DNA from 2 places in the Flavonifractor sp. HCP28S3_F3 genome. Region 2 is predicted to be linked to the other one. Evidence: a T-box and tRNA genes for the amino acid it is inferred to sense, from the RefSeq annotation. Region 2 holds a T-box; the other holds one or more tRNA genes.
The links. A T-box is a leader RNA that pairs with one kind of tRNA and senses whether it is charged. The one in region 2 lies ahead of ACTNB1_RS12405 (valine--tRNA ligase), so its partner is inferred to be a tRNA-Val.

Region 1 (3,267 bases), on a different contig from region 2:
AGATGTTCCTGGACGAGACCGAGGACGCCTACTGTGTCTGGCGGGCAGAATACTCTCCCCGACGGCGGGTGTGCACCTATGGCATGGACATTTTTCAGCGGATGGAAGGCGACCTCTGGCAGCGCCGGGAGGAGCTCCACGAAGAATATGCCTATGAGCCGGATGAGCTGGAGGCATTGCTGCGCCAGGCCGGCTTCCGGCAGATCAAGCAATACGGCGAGCTACGTATGCGCGCCCCTCGGGAAGGCGAGGGCCGCATCTTTTTCGCCGCACGAAAGGATACCTAATTATTATGGCAGATACAATTATTCGCGCATTGGCAAAAGACGCACCGGTGAAGGCCTCGGTCATTTCCGCCCGTGACATGGTGGAACGGGCCAGGCAGATCCACAAGACCCTCCCCACCGCCACCGCCGCTCTGGGCCGGGCCCTGATGGGAGCCTCTATGATGGGCAACCAGCTGAAGGTGGAGGACGGTTCGGTGACCCTCCGAATCAAGGGTGGCGGACCCCTGGGTCCTATTACAGTGGTGTCCGACAGCACGGGCAACGCCCGGGGCTATGTCGGTAATCCGCTGGTGGAACTGCCCTTGAAGGGGCCGGCCAAACTGGACGTGGGTTCCGCCGTGGGCCAGGACGGCTCTCTGACGGTCATTAAGGACCTGGGCATGAAGGAGCCCTATGTGGGCACCGTCCCCCTGGTCTCCGGCGAAATCGCCGAGGATATCACCTCTTATTTTGCCGAGAGCGAACAGATCCCCACCGCCTGCGCCTTGGGGGTGCTGGTGGACGTGGATCAGAGTGTCCTCTGCGCCGGCGGCTACCTGATCCAGCTGCTCCCCGGTGCAGATGACAAGGTGATCACCGCCGTGGAAAACGGCATCCAGCGGGTAGGTCCGGTGACCGAAGCCATGCGCGGCGGTATGGATGCCAAAGCACTGCTGGAGCAGGTGCTCTCCGACTTTGAGCTGGAGATCCTCTCCGAAGAGCCGGTGGAGTACCGCTGCTACTGCTCCCGGGACCGTGTCAGCCGTGCTCTCATCAGCATGGGCCGACAGGAGCTGGAAGAGCTGATCCAGGATCAAGGAAAGGCAGAACTGACTTGTCAGTTCTGTGACAAGGTCTACCAGTACTCCAGGGAAGAACTGGAGGAACTGCTGGCGTCCTTGGACAAATAATCACGCTGGCGGGCCGTTTCTACCCTGTCAGAAACGGCCCGCAAAATATTCTAAAATTTTTTTGGAAAAACAGTTGACAACCCGCAAAGCTTCTAGTATAATAACCTTCGCTGCTTGACCGAAAGCAGACTTGATCACGGGAGCATAGCTCAGCTGGGAGAGCGCATGCCTTACAAGCATGATGTCACAGGTTCGAGCCCTGTTGTTCCCACCACTCTCTTTTAGAGAGCTCCCGTACCCCCTACCGTATGGCGCGGTAGTTCAGTTGGTTAGAACGCCGGCCTGTCACGCCGGAGGTCGAGGGTTCAAGTCCCTTCCGCGTCGCCATTTGCCTCTGTAGCTCAGTTGGTAGAGCAGGGGACTGAAAATCCCCGTGTCGCTGGTTCGATTCCGGCCGGAGGCACCATTCCGTTCCTGGCGGATACCTCAGGGTATCCGCCAGGGGCAACTTTTAAACCCAGGCATCATCTCTTCCCTTTCTGCATAAGATGGGATCAGATATGCAGGTGTAGCTCATCTGGTAGAGCGCCACCTTGCCAAGGTGGAGGTAGCGAGTTCGAGCCTCGTCACCTGCTCCAAAAAAGATCACAGGTTTCCTGTGATCCATATGGCGACATAGCCAAGTGGTAAGGCAGAGCTCTGCAAAAGCTCCACCCCCAGTTCGAGTCTGGGTGTCGCCTCCATAAAAATAACCACACCGTCAGGTGTGGTTATTTTTATGGAATCCTAGGAAATTTGAAATGCTCGGCGGAAGTGAATTCCGCCTGCGTGTTACCAAACGGGACCTGCTGCTCCAAATAGATTGACGGCAGCGAATTGCTATGGTTTACTAATGGTAGATTTACACAAACCTATATATGGGTTCGGATGTGGAGAGAGCTTTCAACATGAATTGGAAACGAGTATATCTGCTTTTTATTACTCTGCTGGTTCTCACTTTCCTTTTTTTCAACTGTAACTGGAATATGGGCAGCGGTATATATGCAGGGGACGATCCTGCCGCTGCGATACCGGAAGCTGACTGCTCCGAACCGGTTGCTTCTTCGGAACAAGATGCGTTGGATGCGTACGCCGCCTTCCTATCAGGCAACTGGACTGATCTGGGTGATGCACAGCCAGAGACCTGGTGGATCCCCGGTTTTCCGAACAATGCCGATTTATTTGGATACGAGTATACCTATTTGGATCTGGATGGGGATGCAAGTCCGGAATTGCTTGTTCAAATGGAGGACGATCCGGGCGGCTATAATGGAGTTTTCCATTTTGACGGCAAAAGACTCCGGTGTTGGAACAGTGATGCGGTAGAAATGACCTGCCGGGATTATCCGCTCACAGACGGGGCCATGGTGCGGCAGTATGACTACGGGGGGACCCGCTCTTATGTGCTCTTCCGCTACCGCTCTGACGGGGAGAGCGAGACGCTCCATTCCCTGTTTGCCCGGGACGAACTGGTTTACGAGACCAGCACCCTGCCCTGTCCCTACTATGAGGTTGACGATGTGGAAGTGAACGAGGCGGAATTTGAAGCCCGGCTGGACGCGCTGGTGGAGTCGAATCTGCTGGACCGCTCCTGCTGGATCTCCATAGGGGAACTGGAGGAATCGTAGTTGACGAAGCCGCCTGGGGTTAAGCGCAGAAGTTCCGGTTTCGGCCAGCATCTAAAGTGTTCGGACCAGACAAAAAAATAACCACACCGTCAGGTGTGGTTATTTTTTTGGATCCCTGGGAAATTTGAAATGCTCGGGCAAATGAATTGCCCATCTTCGCGCTAAGAGCCGCCCTACGGGCGGTTGCGCTCCGAAACGCCGCTGCGGCGGCAACCCGCCAAGGTTTGCCCTTCGGCAAAACACTCGTACGGCGAAAATGCGCCGCCCCGCCGTGCGGGGCCCCGGTTTTGACTGGCATCTATACTTTACGGACAAGGCACAAAAATAACCACACCTTACGGTGTGGTTATTTTTATGAGTACCCGGGAAATTTAAGGTACAGCGTAAAAGCACCGCACCACCGTGTGGGGGCTCCGATCTCAAAAGAAACACCAGCCAAATGGCTGGTGTTTCTTTTTTACTGTGACATTCACGTCCGAATCC
Region 2 (3,267 bases):
GTTCTCGGTGATCTCGGGGATGACGCTGTTCAGCTTGGACAGGATCCACTTGTCCTCCAGCTCCAGCTTCTCCGGCAGCTCACACTTGTCGATGGTCAGGTTCATCATCAGGAAGCGGCTGGCGTTCCAGATCTTGTTGGCGAAGTTGCGCATGGCCTCGCACCGCTCGGTGTAGAAGCGCATGTCGTTTCCGGGAGAGTTGCCGGTGACCAGGTTGAAGCGCAGGGCATCCGCGCCGTACTGGTTGGCCATCTCCAGGGGGTCGATGCCGTTGCCCAGGGACTTGGACATTTTTCTGCCCTTGTCGTCCCGCACCAGGCCGTGGATGAACACGGTGTGGAAGGGGGGCTTCTTGGTGTGCTCGCAGCCGGAGAAGATCATACGGGCCACCCAGAAGAAGATGATGTCGTAGCCGGTGACCAGCACGTCGGTGGGATAGAAATACTTATAGTCCTCAGTCTCCTCGGGCCAGCCCAGAGTGGAGAAGGGCCATAGAGCGGAGGAGAACCAGGTGTCCAGTACGTCCTCCTCCTGCTTGATGTTCTTGGAGTGGCAGTGCTCGCACTCGGTGGGATCGTCCTCGGACACGGTGATGTGGCCGCACTCCTGGCAGGTCCAGGCGGGGATCTGGTGGCCCCACCACAGCTGGCGGGAGATACACCAGTCGTGGACGTTCTCCATCCAGTTGGTGTAGGTCTTGGAGAAGCGGTCGGGGACGAACTTGACCTCGCCCTCGTTCACCACCCGCAGGGCCTCCTCGGCCAGGGGCTTCATCTTCACGAACCACTGGGCGGAGATCAGGGGCTCCACGTCATTGTGGCAGCGATAGCAGGTGCCCACGTTGTGCTGGTGGGGCTCCACCTTCACCAGGTAGCCCTGCTCCTCCAGGTCGGCCACGATGGCCTTCCGGGCCTCATAGCGGTCCATGCCGGAGTACTTGCCGTACCCCTCCACCACCTTGCCGTTGTCGTCCAGCACACGGATGGTCTCCAGGTTCTGACGCAGGCCAACCTCGAAGTCGTTGGGATCGTGGGCGGGAGTCATCTTCACGCAGCCGGTGCCGAACTCCATGTCCACGTACTCGTCGGCCACGATGGGCATCTCACGGCCCACCAGAGGCAGGATGCACTTCTTACCCACGATGTCCTTGTACCGGTCGTCGTTGGGGTTGACGGCCACGCCGGTGTCGCCCAGCATGGTCTCGGGCCGGGTGGTGGCCACGATGACGTACCGGCCCTCCTCACCCTGGATGGGGTAGCGGATGTGCCAGAAGCTGCCGGGCTTGTCCTGATACTCCACCTCGGCGTCAGACAGAGCGGTGACGCAGTTGGGGCACCAGTTGATGATGCGGGAGCCCTTGTAAATGAGGCCCTTCTTGTACAGGGAGACGAACACATGGCGGACGGCCTTGGAGAGGCCCTCGTCCATGGTGAACCGGGAGCGGCTCCAGTCACAGGAGGCGCCCAGCTTCTTCTGCTGCTCCACGATGCGGTTGCCGTACTTGTTCTTCCAGTCCCACACACGCTCCAGGAACTTCTCCCGGCCCAGGTCGTAGCGGGTCAGGCCCTCATTCTTGCGCAGCTCCTCCTCCACCTTGATCTGGGTGGCGATGCCGGCGTGGTCGGTGCCGGGCACCCACAGGGCGGCGTAGCCCTGCATCCGCTTGAAGCGGATCAGGATGTCCTGGAGGGTGGAGTCCATGGCGTGGCCCATGTGGAGCTGGCCGGTGACGTTGGGGGGCGGCATAACGATGGTGAAGGGCTTTTTGTCGGGGTCACGGTGGCCCTCAAAGCAGCCGTTCTTCTCCCACATCTCGTAGATGCGGCCCTCCACCTCCTGGGGTTCATAGACCTTGGGAAGCTCTTTGCTCATTCAAAACACTCCTTTTCGGGGCAAAACAAAAGGTCCGCCCCAAGCTGTTGCTCAGGGCGAACCGAATTCAGTCCGCGGTACCACCTGAATTTCCTCAAGGGAGGACACTCATTGCCTCTGTAACGGGAGGATTCCGCCGCTTCCTACTCCATTCAGAAACGGGACTCCGGGACGACCTTCCCCCCACCGCCGGAGAGCCTTGCACCAAACCGGCTCCTCTCTGTACCTTCCGCGGGGGTACTCCTTCCCTTCGCTGTCTTTGCACGCGATTGGTTATAGTATAGTCATAACCGTCGAAAAAGTCAAGAGAAACCGTTCTTGACCGGGATTTTGGGATGTGCTAGTATGAATTTACTGTTAGAAATCTATTGCTGAAAGCTCTGGGGGGAGATGTGCATCATGAGGAAGCTCTCATGTCTGACGCTTGTTTTTGCGCTGTGCCTGCTGTCCGGCTGTGGTCCGAAGGAGCCTACCGCTCTGGAGCGGATCCAGGATTCCACGGTCGTTAAGTTGGAGTGCAGCCAGGTACCAGATGCGGAACCCCTCTTTCTCTATCACACCGGCACAATGGATGTGGGCAGCCTTCGCATTGTTCCCTCCGACGACGAATTTACGGAACCTTGGCTCTACCGCTTTACTTATGATCCGAAAGAGATGGTGCATGACACAAACGGCGACAGCGTGGAAATCGTCGTTTTGTTTGGAGCGGAAAATCTCTCTGTGGACGGCGCCACCTATACAGCGGAAGAGGGGCTGTCGTACAGTAAGCTTCTGGACTGGGCGGCAGCGCAATATCAGTACTACGCAGAAGAATCCGCTGAAGAACCGTAAGCCGAAACATCAAAAGGCCCTCCCCGCTGTACGGTAACAGCAGGGAGGGCCTTTATCCGTATTTACCGCAGTTCTTTGTCGCAGTAGGCGCAGCAGTCCACGCCGCCGTTCTGCTTCACCAGAGGGGGCAGGTAGTGCTCGGTCTGGGTGATGCAGTTGGGGTTGGAACACACCGGCTTGGTGCCGATCTCCACCGCGTCGGGGCGCATGCGCTCCTGGTTGGCCAGATCGGTGAGCAGGGCCATACGGGCATACATGCCGTACCGGGCCTGCTCAAAGTACACCGCCCGGGGATCGTCGTCCACGTCGATGGAGATCTCGTCCACACGGGGCAGGGGATGCATCACCAGCAGGTCCTTCCGGGCCCGGTCCAGCTTCCGGCGGGTGAGAACGTACACACCCTTGCACCGCTCGTACTCCAGAGGATCCACAAAGCGCTCCCGCTGGATACGGGTCATATACAGCACGTCCAGCTGAGGAATAACAGCCTCCAGGCCGGTGACCTCAGTGAACCACATGTTGTTCTCCCGCATAAAGGCCCGCATGTACTCGGGCACCGCCAGC

Region 1: it has a tRNA-Val gene. The T-box ahead of ACTNB1_RS12405 (valine--tRNA ligase) is inferred to sense a tRNA for this amino acid. The anticodon was not compared.

Annotation. Positions count from the first base shown of each region.
Region 1 is NZ_JBQHUF010000001.1:69,324-72,590, reverse strand. Features, by position in the region: gene ACTNB1_RS00395 (class I SAM-dependent DNA methyltransferase) at 1-287, shown strand, start outside; gene hslO (Hsp33 family molecular chaperone HslO) at 293-1,177, shown strand; tRNA gene ACTNB1_RS00385 (tRNA-Val) at 1,316-1,391, shown strand; tRNA gene ACTNB1_RS00380 (tRNA-Asp) at 1,428-1,504, shown strand; tRNA gene ACTNB1_RS00375 (tRNA-Phe) at 1,508-1,583, shown strand; tRNA gene ACTNB1_RS00370 (tRNA-Gly) at 1,680-1,755, shown strand; tRNA gene ACTNB1_RS00365 (tRNA-Cys) at 1,787-1,860, shown strand; gene ACTNB1_RS00360 (hypothetical protein) at 2,485-2,784, shown strand.
Region 2 is NZ_JBQHUF010000014.1:75,894-79,160, forward strand. Features, by position in the region: gene ACTNB1_RS12405 (valine--tRNA ligase) at 1-1,872, opposite strand, end outside; T-box leader at 1,922-2,135, opposite strand; gene ACTNB1_RS12410 (hypothetical protein) at 2,272-2,703, shown strand; gene pyrB (aspartate carbamoyltransferase) at 2,766-3,267, opposite strand, start outside.